DNA from 4 places in the Glutamicibacter sp. MOO4 genome. Region 1 is predicted to be linked to each of the others. Evidence: riboswitches for the same ligand, from Rfam matches in the RefSeq annotation. Region 1 holds a riboswitch; each other region holds the start of a gene.
The links. A riboswitch is a leader RNA that binds a small molecule or an ion and turns the genes downstream of it on or off. The one in region 1 is predicted to bind S-adenosylmethionine.

Region 1 (3,442 bases):
CGTCGAACTTACCCTTTTCTAGCACCTTCGCTAGGTGGGTCCAGTAGCCGATGGTGTTGTACGTTGAGGCTTTGTCATCTGGGTGACGCCACAGACCTGGCGACTGGTGCACCACGCAGTTCATGTCGAATGCGTTGAAGAGAATTTCGCGCTTCGTGCTCATAGGTGTTCTCCTTGCCGTGAATCTGTATTGGTGAAATTAGAAATTAGGCGCTTAGGCGCCGTAGTTTTGGTTGTTGCTGTCTTCGCCGGTGACCAAGAGACGTTGAGGCTGAACCGCATTGATTTCGTAGTCCCCCACGATGCGCGCCTTGTACATGGCCGGGTTGTGGGTGGCGATGGTTCGTGCGTTACGCCAGTGCCGATCTAGGTTGCACACAATGCTGGTTGATGAGGCCCCTAAACCGTCAAAGAGTTTGCTGGTTGCTCCGAGCACCAACGGTTGCACGATGGTCTGGGCGCGGTTAGCCGATAGTTCACAGACCGCGTAGCGTTCCTCGTCGTTCAGTCCTGGGTCTACCAGTGCTGCTTCAACTTCTAGTACTGCGCCAATCACTACCGAGTCGACGGCGAAGGACTCTGCTGAGACTTCGCCGACCAGCTGAAGTACCTGTGGTTCGCGGTAGGCCGGAACGCCGGTGCCGGTGGTGAAGATGCGGGTACGGTTCTGGACCGACTGGCGCAGATCGTTCAGCGCGGCGCGGGCAATACCTGCTTGCACTGCGGTGAGGACCAGCTGGTAGATCGCAGCTTCGGAGTCGTTAGTTGCCTGTGGGATAAAACAGTCCACGGGCACCTGATGGAACTCGGTGGTGCCGGTACCGGTCAGCCCCTGACCAAACCCATCCCAATCGTCAAGGATTTTTACGCCACTGCGTTGGGTGGAAACGACGGCAATCTGCCGGCCAGCCTTTTCTGGATGGGCCACTGCCACTGCGGTCCAGTCGGCAAAGATGGTGCCGGTGCAGTAATACTTTTCACCGTCAACTAGCCAGCGGCCCTCAGACTCGGTGACCTTGGTGTTCAGCGTACCTAGTGCGTTGCCGCCACGTTCGGTGTACGCATTGCCGACAATCTGACCGGCAGCAATACGGGTAACCCACTTGTTGCGCAGCTCTTGATCTTCAAGAATCAGAATGCTCTCCACAAAGGCGATGTGTGCTCGCCAGAGCTGGCCAACATGGGAATCAGCCTCGGAAAGTTCAATCAGCAGGCGGAACACGTCAACCAGACGTGCGCCGTAGCCGCCCTCAGAAACTGGAATGCGCAGCGCACCAAAGCGGTCGCGGTTCAGCAGGCCCACCTGTTCAAAGGGAAGCACGCGGTTGCGATCGCGGTCCCTTGCGGTAGACGCGATCTGCGCGAATACCGGACGGAAAATTTCAGCCAAACGGTCATACTGTTCATCCGCGCCCGGACCGGGTGTGACTTTGAGTAGTTGCCGGGTAGGCAGTTGCTCTTCGAAGTCATCTAGTCCCATGGCGCTAGCCTGCGAAGGATCGCTGAGCTGGTTGAAGTCCAAACCGGAAGAGTTCGGCGACTCGCCAAATGACATTGAAGTCCTCAATTCTTTCCATCGGTCCTGGCGGTAGCACCGTCCCGCGATTCGGGTGGTTGCTGCGGCGTCGTCGAGCCAGATCTCTCAGCCGCTCTGGATGGGTTGTCATTCATTTGTAGCCGTAACAAAGCAATCATTCCAAGCCACGAAGTCACATTTCATTGTTCAGACCAGGTGGCTTGACAGTTGCGTTGCACAGTCAATGACGCGTCATATCGAAGATGACTTGGCAAGAATCCCCAACTATCGATTAAACAGCCTTCTAATGAAATAAATAACGAAATAACCCGCGCATGTGACGTAGTTATCGAAGATTTTTCATGTTACGCAAGATTTGCTTTCAAATCGTTCGAAAGCCTGTAATGGACACGTAACCATCCCGAGCGGCCGAGAGATCTGGCTCAGTGACGCCGCAGCAACCACCTATGGATGACACACTCCATAGGCCGGTGCTACCGCCAGGACCGATGGAGATGATCATGGCTCTTAGCCTTGCACTGCCTCAAGCGCACACCTCGACCGCTTTAGACGTGGAATTCAGCAATGTTTCGCGCACCTTCACCACCAAAAGTGAAAGCCGCGCGGTCCTCAGCGATATCAACTTGCAGATCCCCGCGGGCCAAGTTGTTGCGATCCTTGGTGCTAGCGGCTGCGGCAAGTCCACACTGCTTCGCGCGGTCTCCGGGTTGGACCAACCATCCACCGGATCCATCCGTACCGGAAAACGCAACGTAGATGGCATCAACGAACTATGTGCGGTCGCATTTCAGGAACCACGACTACTACCGTGGCGATCGGTCCGAGAAAATATCGCTTTGGGCCTCGCGCCAGGTACCAGCAAGGCCGACGGTGCTGAACTGATTGATGAATTAATCGAGCTGACCGGGCTCAGCCACGCGACAGATCTTCGCCCGCGCGAAATTTCAGGTGGTATGGCTCAGCGCGTCTCGCTGGCTCGTGCCTTGGCACGGCGCCCTGGAGTGCTGCTACTTGATGAACCCTTCGGCGCACTGGACGCTTTGACGCGGCTGAAAATGCAAGATCTATTGCTCTCCATCCATGCTTCCTTCCCCACCACAATTCTTATGGTCACCCACGACGTGGACGAGGCGTTGACCTTGGCTGACCGAGTCATCGTCCTGGGACGTGAGGGTCAAGATACCGCGGCCACCGTCATTAAAGAACTCTCAATGAGCGCTTCTCATCCTCGCAAACACAACGAAGATCAGTTCATCGCTCACCGCGCAGGATTGCTTCGACTTCTTGGTGTGGACCCGACTAACCATTGACGTTTAACACCGATTCCCCCTGATCTACTCCATCAGCGACATAGCTGTCGCTTACCCGCACGCACAATTTAGAGGATTATTATGCTTTCGCACCGCTTCACTCGACGTACCGCACTTGCCACCGCAGCACTGTTGATCGGGGCTACTGCCCTGACCGGTTGCGCCGGAGAAAACGCTACGGCCTCAGGATCAGATAAGACCCTGTCCATTGACTTCGCCACCTACAACCCGCTGAGCCTGGTCATCAAAGAAAAAGGTTGGCTCGACGACGCCGCTAAGGATCAAGGCGTCAAGGTGGAATGGGTTCAGTCCGCTGGCTCTAACAAGGCCAATGAAGCATTACGTGCTGACGCAGTGAATGTTGGCTCCACCGCAGGATCCGCCGCTTTGTTAGCCCGGTCCAACGGTTCACCGATCAAGACTATCGACCTGTATTCGCAGCCAGAATGGGCCGCTCTGGTGGTTGCTAAGGACTCCAAGATCAAATCGGTGAAAGACCTCAAGGGCAAAACTGTGGCCGCCACCAAAGGCACCGATCCTTACTTCTTCCTGCTTCAAGCACTAGAGCAGGCAGGTCTGAGCGAAAAGGACATCA
Region 2 (3,442 bases), 350 kb from region 1:
CGACGCCTTGGCGGGCTAGCTTGGCCGCGCAGTCGGTCGGTTCCAGCTGATCCCATTCTTCTTGGTATTCGCAGACTGTGTAGGGGCCATACACTTCGGTCAGCCCATAGACGTGAACGACTTCGATGCCCAGTTTCTGCAACTTGGAAATGATGGCCGGGGACGGTGGAGCTCCAGCGGTGGTGATGCGCAGCGGAGCCTGAAGTTGGTGCGCCCGAGTCGAGTCGGCGATGATCGAGCAAACAGTCGGCGCGCCGCACAGGTGGGTAGTTCCCAGGTTTTCGATGGCATCCCACACTGCATCTTCACGCACTCCACGCAGGCATAGATGGGTGCCGCCAACTGCAGTCACTGCCCAGGGTGTACACCAGCCGTTACAGTGAAACATCGGTAGCGTCCAGAGGTATCGGGTCGCTGAGCTAAGGCCTTGATGATGCGCTTCACCCAGAGAGTTCAGGTAGCTGCCGCGGTGCGAGTAGAGCACACCCTTGGGCTTTCCCGTGGTCCCCGAGGTGTAGTTCAAGGCGATGGCAGAGCGCTCGTCCGCGATCGCATAGGGCAGTTTCTCATCGCTGGCGGTAGTCAGCAATTGCTCCAACGTGCCATCAACTTCCACGTTCGGGCGTGGGGAGGTGAACTGATCGTCGGTGATCTCAATCAGTGCCTGCAGGCTGGGGTTTTCGCGTCGCAGGGTTTTGGTGTTCTCCAGTAATTCGGTATCGGCCAGGAGGAGCTTCGCTCCCGAATGATCGATGATGTACTGCAGCTCGTGGGCCGAGAGTCGCGTGTTCAAAGCGATGAGTACACCTCCGGCTAGTGGCACGGCGTAGTGAGCCATCAGCATCTCAGGAGTGTTTGGTGCCAAGACCGCTACTCGGTCACCGGGTTCGATGCGCTCGGCTAGTACTTGAGCAAAACGGTGCACCCGAGTTTCAAATTCTTTGTAGGTATAACTACGAGTCCCATGAATGATGGCGGTTTTGCTGGGGTAGGCCTCAGCCGAGCGTTCAAGGAAACGCAACGGAGTTAGTTCTGAATGGTTGGCCTGAATTTCTACCATGGAGGTATCCTTCAATCATCATCTCTGGCAACGGCGGCAGGCAATGAATGGTGTGACCCATAACACTGCATCTTTTATCGTGGCATGAACCTGAACACCAGAGAAAGAAACCCGGTTTCATTACGGTGGGCGGCCCCAGAAAAGCGTTGAAGCGGCCTTGGTGACCGAGCTGGGCAGGATGTCACCGATAAGCGGATTGCGTTATAGATCACACATCTTCTGAATAATTGACTGCCAGACACCTCGATATAGGCCTATGCGTCGAATGAATCATTGAATATTGCGATTTACGAAGTGATTTGTTTGACGATACTTCGTCATGACCCATATCGTTTTAAACAGAATCAAGAGCATCAGCTATAAGCCCTGGCTTGCTGATCGGCAACCCTCTCTACGGTAGTGGGGTGCTCCAGGTGAGGATTCGGTTTCGCGCTAAATGGTGTTGAAACAAGTACCGCGCACTGCGTGAATGATCAGTGAGTAGTGGATTCGGGGACGCCGAACCGTTTGCTCGGGTCTCTTCAGCGCCGTGGGCAAGACCAGAAGGAATCGAGCCATGTCATTGAATCGTGAACTTGACCCGCTGACGCTCCGCAAGGTTTTCGCTCAGCACCCCTCAGGCATCGCAGCTCTTTGCGCCGAGATTGACGGTGTAAAAACCGGAATTATCGCTTCGTCGTTCACCGTTGGTGTTTCGTTGGAACCTGCGCTGGTGATGTTTGCAGTACAGAAAACTTCTAACACCTGGCCCAAATTACGCGAAGCTGGCCATATTGGCGTCTCAGTGCTTAGCGACCGCAATGGGGGAGTATGTGCGCAGCTCGCCTCAAAGACCGGCGACCGCTTCCGCGGTGTAGACACTGCCGTCACTGATCAGGGTGCGCTGTTTATCGAAGAATCCACATTGTGGCTGGAGACTTCCATCTACAACGAAGTTGAAGCTGGTGATCACTGGGTCGTCTTCTTGGAGGTGCATGGGCACCACGCCTCCGAACATTCGCCACAGATCTTCCATGATTCACGATTTCATTCAATCCCAGTTCCTGAACTCGTCTAATACTTCAGCTAGCTAGTTGCTCAAACGCTCCGGAAGGAACACATGGTGTTCCACCCGGAGCGTTTTTGCGTGACGGCAGCATTTTGATGATGTGGTGAGTTATCCACGGGGACAAAAGATGTCTTGGGGGCAAAGAAATGTGGACGACGTCGTTTTTGAGGGTCAAGTTAACCGCTTAACCTACGGTGACTAAGGGTTTTAGGAGAATCTCACTATCCACAGGGTTATCCACACGCCTGTGGGTGATGTGTGTAGAACTCTGTGCATATCGCTAATAACCCCGAATTCCGGGTGCTTTTGGCTGTTGATAACTCTGCGAAGGGTGCCGCAACCTTCAACAAAATATCTTTCTGTCCACAGCTGTGTAAACGCAAACACCCAAGTCAAAACATATTACCGAATGGTAATAGTTATTAATCCACAGGGTTCTCCCCAGTTAGTGAACAGGGCAGTCCACAAGTCAGGCCATGTTATGCACAGGCGCTGTGGATAACGAGGTTTACGTGAGCAAATAACGGTCTTAGTGTTGACTTTGGGACAGAAATATCCACAGACGCTTTTCAGTTGTCGGTATCGACTGACATGATGGAGCGTTGCCATCTGGCAAGGAAGTTTTTCCCAGCGGTTCAATAGGGATGGAAGTGGCTGTAATGAGTGCTGAGCCGGTTTACGAGGCACGGGAATCCGACGCGGGGCGCAAGCCGCCACAGGACATCGAGGCGGAAATGTCCGTGCTCGGTGGCATGATGCTCTCCAAGGACGCCATTGCAGACGTAGTTGAAGCGCTGCGTGGCACCGATTTCTATCGTCCCGCTCACGAATCCATTTACGAAGCAATCATCGATCTTTATGGTCGAGGAGAACCAGCCGATGCGGTGACCGTTGCTGACTTACTGACCAAACGTGGAGAGATCTCACGTATTGGTGGCGCCGCATATCTGCACAACCTCATCCAGCAAGTCCCAACGGCTGCGAATGCTGGATACTACGCAGAAATCGTACGAGAGCGCGCGGTACTTCGTCGTTTGGTGGACGCAGGTACCCGCATTGTTCAGATGGGTTACTCGCCAGACGGTGAAGTTGATGCCATCGTCAACGAAGCTCAGGCCGAGGTCTACAAGGTTGCCGAAAACCGCAGCAGTGAAGACTACGTACGGCTTTCGGACATCATCGAAGGCACCGTTGACGAAATCGAAAACGCAGCCAACGCGGGCGACGGCATCACCGGCGTACCTACCGGTTTCTACGAATTTGATGAGCTGACCCAGGGTCTCAAGGGTGGTCAGATGATCATTATCGCTGCTCGTCCCGCCGTCGGTAAGTCG
Region 3 (3,442 bases), 890 kb from region 1:
AGCACCGGCGATGGGAATGACGGTCAGATCATCTAAGACAAGGTAGTCCTCATGCCGAGTCAGCGCTGCGAGTAGTTGAGGGAAAGGTACCTTGACCTCATCAATGGTGACTTCAATGGAAAGGTCGAACCAGTCTCCGGTGCTTTCTCCGGCTTCAACGGCAACGGTGGCTGGTGCATCATTTATTTGGTACTTGGGCAGTCGGTTTTGCGCTTCGATCAATACGTCCGGGTGCTCTTCGAGCAGCGGAAGGGTATAAACCAAGAAGTCGATGGACTGAGAGATGCTCAGGTCTTGATCTTCAAAAATGCCCGAGGAGTTCACCGGTCCCAAGGCAGCGTCGTCTCCAAGCTTGTCCTTGATCGAGGCAAGGATTTCCTTCTCGATGCCACGTTGCCGTGGTGCTTTGGACGGGTACTTCCACGAGTAACACAGTGCGACAACTTCTGGGCTGCTAGATACAGCCAGCCGCAGGACAGGACGAGCGGGGGCAGGAATTTTATAGCTCACGTCGACGCTTTTCAGCGGGGCCAAGTGGCGCATGCGTTCCAGATGTTTTTCCTCAAAACGCGGAACGTCTGCTGCTGGAACGAACTGAACTCCAGAAGCAATAAAAGAGGCAAGTTCTGCTGAAACAGGCTCAGCAAATTCTGCCAGTCCCCAGTCTTTAGCCTTGGCCAACGGCTTAGCCGAGTACACCAAAAATGTCGGTGGATTTCCGACGGGCAGTACATGTGAGTCTTGTGGATCAGGTGCGGAAATGAACCCCTCCATGGTCAACCCGTCTTCACCACGGCGCAGATCTACAAAAGCATTCGCCGGCTCAGGGCTGAAGGTCACAGCGGGCTTGGCGTTGCTACTTCCGTTGATGATCTGCACTCCGGCTGCTTGCAGCGCAACGAAAGCTTCGAGCAAATCTTTGCCCGGCAGATCCATTAGCGAGATCCAGTCTTTGACGTCCCAGACATAACCGTATTTTTGCTTTTCAGCCTGCTCTCGCAGCTGGTCCAGTTCACTTATGGCGCGGCGCTGTTCTTTGGAGAACCGCTTGTCAAAGGCCACAGACTTCCAGCTTACTCCGGTCTGAATCCATGGGCTCTTGGTACCTTGTCGCGCCGGGCGAGCCTGAAGGGTCAGGGCATCATCGCTACCGTAGCGTGGTTCGCTAACGATTTTTAGAATGAGGCCCAGCGGCTCTTGGGCGACGTCCGGTTCATCATCGATGACGGGCAATAGGCGGTTAAGACTACGTTCCCACTGCGGCACCGCTTGACGTTGCCAGTCATGCGGCCGCACCGCACCGTCGGTAACGTACAGAGGCTCATCATCTTCGTTAATGGTTTCAATCAATAACGCGGCGACTTCTTCGCAGCGAGTACTGGTGGGGTGTTTGCTGCAACCACCTTCAAATGAAATCCCTTGCGCTTCAAATCGGAAGGTTGCGTTCACCTGCGCGCCGAGCACCTGTCCGCGCACTTGAGTAAGACCGGCTTCAACGTGGCGTTCAACGTGCGAGACCTTTCCCGACTGATAGTAGAACGCACCAATCTCCAACGTGTCCTGGTCCAGTACCAAGTCCAAGTTTTTGATAGTCAGCTGGTATTCCATATCCGCCAATCGTTGTGTACGCAATAGAGCCGGTTGCTACCCTCCATCCTATCGACGGTTACCGACAGCTTCGTAATGACGAAAAGTTAAGCGAATGCTTTACTCGCAGCGGTACTCAAGGATAAAAATGAATCACTGAATCACGAGTTCCACTCACTACGGCCCTGGCTGAGTGGACGGCAACCCTCTAGCCATTGTGCCGGGTGCCCCAGGTGAAGATTCGACGCATCCTGAGAGTCAAGAAGCGTAAACGATGGCGCACCCTTGCGTCAGAAAAGGGAGAACACCTCTTATGCCTACCGCAACCAAGAAACTTTCCGTGGCCGAAGATCGCTCTGCGCGCTTACAAGAAGCTGGCACTGGATGGGGTGAACGCATTTCGGCAGCCCCACAGAGCGCACAACTCACCTTTAGTGTTCGTGGCGAAGGATTCGACTCTGTAGCCAGTAACATCAGGGCCGGCAAGCACAGCTTTACCGTTGATGAACCAGCTGCACTGGGAGGCAGCGACATCGCGGCCAGCCCGGTGGAATATGCCTTGGCAGCGTTGGTTTCCTGCCAAGTAGTTGTTTACCGTCTGTACGCGGAAAACTTGGGCATCCAAGTAGATGATGTGCAGATCACCGCTGATGGCCAGCTTGATGTTCGTGGCCTGTTTGGCATTGATGAAACAATTCGTCCGGGCTTCTCCTCCGTGGACTTGCAGGTGCACATTGCGGGTCCTGAATCCGCAGAGCGTTATGAAGAACTACGCCAGGCTGTGGATGCTCACTGCCCAGTATTGGACTTGTTCGTCAACCCGGTGCCGGTGACTACCTCGGTGCACGTTGTTGAAGCTAATAATTAGTCTCAGCTGAACCAAAAAACGCACTGCGGTGACCCGAATTTCAGGGCCACCGCAGTGCGTTTTACAGTAATGGATTATTCGCTAAGGAAATCCAGTAGGACCTTGCCCGAGGTGGAAGCATCCTTGGCCGTTTCAAAGGCTTCAAGACTTTGGCCCACTGGGAACTCGTGGGTGACAGCATCCGAGATCCGTAACGACCCGTCGGCCAAGGCAGCAAGAACGTGGTCAATTTCGTCGTTAAAACGGAATGAACCGACGAGTTCTAGTTCACGGGTGATGACAAGCGAGATCAGTGCTGGCTGCTCACCGGTTGGTAGCAGGCCAACCATGACTACTCGTCCACCGCGCGTAGCACCGCGTACTGCCGAGGCCAGACCACGGTAGTTGCCACTAGCCTCGATCACCACGTCGGCATTAACCTTGGCGATGGACTCTTGATCATCCGCCCGCAGGGTTGAGGTCGCACCGAGCTTTGTTGCGATCTGAAGTGGCTTGTCATGCATGTCCACCGCAATGATTTCTGCGGCTCCGGCGCGCTTGAGCACGGCGACTGCCAAAGCTCCAATGGGGCCGGCACCGATGACCAGTGCGCGCTTTCCAGCAACATCTCCCGCACGTGAAACTGCATGCCAGGCCACTGCTGCTGGTTCCGCCAACGCGGCATCACGTAGTGAAAGGGACTCGGGTAGAGCGCGCAACATCCGAGCAGGTAGGTTGACCTCGCGGGCGAACGCACCTTCGGTGTGTGGATAGCGGGCTGCAGATCCTAAATAGGTGCAGCCTGGAGACAGGTTGGGACGTTCGGTTGGATAAGGTTCTCCAGTTTCGCCGGGAGTTGCCGGATGCACGGCGACTTTGGTGCCGGCGGCTGGCCCAGTGCCATCGGCGGCCGTCTGCAGGACGGTGCCAACAATCTCGTGGCCTAAGACCATAGGTGCTTTAAGAATGGATTCACCGGCAGCACCATGGCTCCAGTAATGCAGGTCT
Region 4 (3,442 bases), 330 kb from region 1:
TCGGCCAATCGCACCAACATCGTTTCAGGCACTTCAAATAGCGTTCCCACTTCAATGCCGAGCACTTCGCATAGTTTCAGCAGCGTTGAAACCGAAGGGCTGGTCAGATCTCGCTCAACACGCGAGAGAAAGCCCTTGGTCAATCCGGACAGTTCAGCAACCTGGTCGATGGTCATCCGCTGCCTTTGGCGCACCCCGCGTAGCCGTGAACCAATATTGATTGCAGCACCGGTTGATTCCACGGGCAGGGTCTTCATATTTTTGCTCCATCGCCTCTGTTGTTCCGACGCACTAGGCGTCTTCCTGCCATTTGCCTAAGTCAGCAGGCAGGTTTACCAATAGTAAACAGACCCTAGCTGGGGTGCGTCAAATATGTCGCACACCACAACAACTGCTGTTCGCTGAGCAGCCGGCTGATTACACTCGGCATATGAAGAACAGCAAAGAGCTTTTGCGTGAATACCTCAACGACGCCCGCAACGCGGTGATCTATAAAGCTCAGGGACTGAGCGATCACTTGGCCCGCAAGCCACTGACGCCCACCGGCACGCATGTTCTTGGCGTAGTGCATCACTTGGCCATCACCGAATACGGATACTTCGGCCAGTGCCTGGGCCGAGAGATCAACAACCCTTATGTGCAAGAACTCATGGACTCCGACGATCCGCAAGCCGACTTTTTACCGCCAGCACACTTCACCGCCGGCGACATCATTGATTTTTATCAACAGGCGGTCGCATTCTGCGAACAGAGCATCGCGTCCCTGCCATTGGATGCACCGGCCGAAGTGCCATGGTGGATTCGCCGCCGGCACACCACCTTGGAACAGCTCATGATTCATATGATCGCTGAAACCTCCCGGCACGCCGGGCACCTTGATATCGTGCGCGAACAGCTTGATGGCTTCACCGGTCTTCGCCCCGAAGCTCCCAACCTTCCCCCGTATTCCACAACCCAGTGGGAACAGCAGTACACGAAGATCAACCAGCTGTCCCAGACGCTAGACGCTGGGTCCAGCGCGGATGAAGGAAATATTTCAGGCTAGGACTTCACTGGCTTACTTGCACGGGAGTAGCATCGCAAGTGTTGCTTCACGAGACACGGCGTAAAGCTCCGACTTGCCGTGCACCAACCCCAGATTCATGGGTGGTTCGGATGACGAAGCGGTCCGTTCACAATTTTGTGGCCGGGCAAGAACTCAGTGAGAGCGCATCCCATGGCATATTCCGTCCTGCCCATCATCGACCGCCAAACCGGACAAGTTCAGTTCAAGGTCCAGGGCCAATGGCACATTCGATACGTGTGCGATCCAGCTCGCTTAGAATTGCTCATCGTCCGATCCGCGCGCCGCCCGATCTTTGAACCGGCGACCTCGCAGCTAGTACTTTCCATTGCTAGCTCCGGTCAGCCCGAGGGGCAGAGCATCGCTTTTAGTCTTGCCAAATTCCCAAGTCTGAGACCGCTGTCTAAACTGGGTAGCTGATCCGTTATCTGCCAAGAGAGCTGAATTCGAGATGCCGAACCAGTCAGCAACCGAACCTACCCGCGCCCAAATCCAACGTTGGCGCAAGTATCTGGCCGACGAGGTCGCTGAAGGTGCCATCTATCGGACCCTAGCCCAAAAGAAAACTGGGCAAGAGAAGCAAATCCTTCTAGGTCTGGCCGCGGCCGAAGCACGCCATGAGGAACACTGGCGACAAAAACTAGGTGTCCACGCCAAGACGGTCCGCCCCTCCTTGAGGCGCACCATCTTGCGTTTTTTGGCGCTTAGCTTCGGTTCGGTGTTCGTTTTGGCTATGGCACAGCGCTCTGAGAGCAGCTCCCCCTACCGCGATGATCAGGACGCGACCGCGCAAATGGCCGCCGACGAAGAGGTCCACGAAGAGGTAGTGCGTGCTTTGGCCACCGCCGGTCGCGCTCAGCTTTCGGGCAACTTCCGCGCCGCCGTATTTGGCGCCAATGACGGTCTAGTCTCCAACTTGGCGCTCATCATGGGTATTGGCGCCACCGGCGTTTCTTCCACTTTTGTCTTGTTCTCCGGCATTGCCGGGCTGCTGGCCGGAGCATTATCGATGGCCGCTGGCGAATTTGTTTCCGTGCGTTCTCAACGAGAGTTACTCACCGCATCCCGGCCTACCCAGGTCACGCTCACCGCGGCCCCCGATCTGAATCTGGATGCCAACGAGTTGGTACTGATTTACAAGGCTCGCGGAATGAACGATGAAGATGCTGAGCATCGCGCTGCCGAACGCATGGGCCTCTTCACCTGTGATTGCAACCCAGCCTTCTCGCTGAACCCGGAAGAGCGTTCCGAAGAGCTGGAGAATGAACATGAGGAGCTCGGCTCGGCCACCGGCGCCGCCGGCACCTCGTTCCTGCTCTTCGCTTCCGGTGCGGTCATCCCGATCCTGCCGTATATCTTCGGCATGAGCGGCCTGCCTGCCGTGATCCTCTCGGTGGCCCTAGTCGGAATTGCTTTGATGCTCACCGGCGCTATCGTAGGTCTACTCTCCGGAGCGTCCCCGATGAAGCGTGGGCTGCGCCAACTAGCCATCGGCTGGGGAGCTGCGGCAGTGACCTACTGCTTGGGACTCATCTTCGACGTACAGCTGGGCTAGAGCCAAGGAATTATTTGTCTCACCAGCGGGTACGCCGGCGTAGCGTGCTCATAGAACCAATAAATTCCATCGCTTCTTCGGCAGTATCTACCAGCGCAATTTTCTCTTCCATGACCCGGTCTGCGGCCAACGCCTTGAGCAAAGGCCAAGCTGGCATAGTTTCAGTCCAGTACTCGCGCCCTAGCAAGACCATGGGCACCACACGCGCGCCGGTGGCGTAGTAGTTTTCGCAGGCGTCTTGGAAGATTTCCTGCACCGTACCTGCAGCACCCGGCAGAACAATTAGTCCCCCGTTAGCCTGCTCCAACAAAATCGCTTCGCGAATAGAGTTGGTGAAAAATTTTGCGATCTTTGTTGCAAACAAATTCGGTGGCTCATGGCCATAGAACCACGTCGGCACACCTAATGACTGGTGGGTGCTCGGGAATCGATCACGAACGGCGAGCGCAGTGCGAGCCCACTGTGTGCGCTGGTGAATCGCATCTGGAGCCGTGGCGAGCATCTGCAACGCAGCGTCGACATCTTGTGGATCATAATCAGCCAACCAAGCACCGAGGTTGGCCGCTTCCATCGCCCCCGGTCCCCCGCCGGTAGCAACGGCACATCCTGCCCGAGTAATCAGTTGGCCCAGTTCCACGGTCTGCGCGTAGTGCTCAGATCCGCGGGTCATCGCGTGCCCACCCATCACACCAATCAGCGGTGAGTCTTTAAAGGCCCCATCGTAAACTTCGGATACCAGAGCTTGAGAGATCTGGTAATCATGGAAGGTGGTCGCCATGGCACTGTCGTTATCGGTGACTTCAGGTGTGCTGTGTTGCTGAGAG

Region 2: it holds a riboswitch for S-adenosylmethionine, as region 1 does, so the genes downstream of both, AC1Z3F_RS13675 (flavin reductase family protein) here and AC1Z3F_RS15340 (acyl-CoA dehydrogenase family protein) in region 1, are expected to answer to the same signal.
Region 3: it holds a riboswitch for S-adenosylmethionine, as region 1 does, so the genes downstream of both, AC1Z3F_RS11180 (OsmC family protein) here and AC1Z3F_RS15340 (acyl-CoA dehydrogenase family protein) in region 1, are expected to answer to the same signal.
Region 4: it holds a riboswitch for S-adenosylmethionine, as region 1 does, so the genes downstream of both, AC1Z3F_RS00480 (hypothetical protein) here and AC1Z3F_RS15340 (acyl-CoA dehydrogenase family protein) in region 1, are expected to answer to the same signal.

The regions. Positions count from the first base shown of each region.
Region 1 covers NZ_CM167800.1:3,276,540-3,279,981, reverse strand. The annotation lists gene AC1Z3F_RS15345 (LLM class flavin-dependent oxidoreductase) at 1-163, opposite strand, end outside; gene AC1Z3F_RS15340 (acyl-CoA dehydrogenase family protein) at 215-1,555, opposite strand; SAM riboswitch class I at 1,571-1,662, opposite strand; SAM riboswitch class I at 1,930-2,032, shown strand; gene AC1Z3F_RS15335 (ABC transporter ATP-binding protein) at 2,038-2,847, shown strand; gene AC1Z3F_RS15330 (aliphatic sulfonate ABC transporter substrate-binding protein) at 2,929-3,442, shown strand, end outside.
Region 2 covers NZ_CM167800.1:2,926,544-2,929,985, reverse strand. The annotation lists gene AC1Z3F_RS13680 (AMP-binding protein) at 1-1,060, opposite strand, end outside; SAM riboswitch class IV at 1,403-1,520, shown strand; gene AC1Z3F_RS13675 (flavin reductase family protein) at 1,617-2,117, shown strand; gene dnaB (replicative DNA helicase) at 2,768-3,442, shown strand, end outside.
Region 3 covers NZ_CM167800.1:2,385,137-2,388,578, forward strand. The annotation lists gene AC1Z3F_RS11175 (DEAD/DEAH box helicase) at 1-1,608, opposite strand, end outside; SAM riboswitch class IV at 1,747-1,867, shown strand; gene AC1Z3F_RS11180 (OsmC family protein) at 1,901-2,455, shown strand; gene AC1Z3F_RS11185 (L-idonate 5-dehydrogenase) at 2,530-3,442, opposite strand, start outside.
Region 4 covers NZ_CM167800.1:97,831-101,272, reverse strand. The annotation lists gene AC1Z3F_RS00490 (helix-turn-helix domain-containing protein) at 1-257, opposite strand, end outside; gene AC1Z3F_RS00485 (DinB family protein) at 431-1,045, shown strand; SAM riboswitch class IV at 1,090-1,203, shown strand; gene AC1Z3F_RS00480 (hypothetical protein) at 1,217-1,483, shown strand; gene AC1Z3F_RS00475 (VIT1/CCC1 transporter family protein) at 1,515-2,618, shown strand; gene AC1Z3F_RS00470 (LOG family protein) at 2,638-3,442, opposite strand, start outside.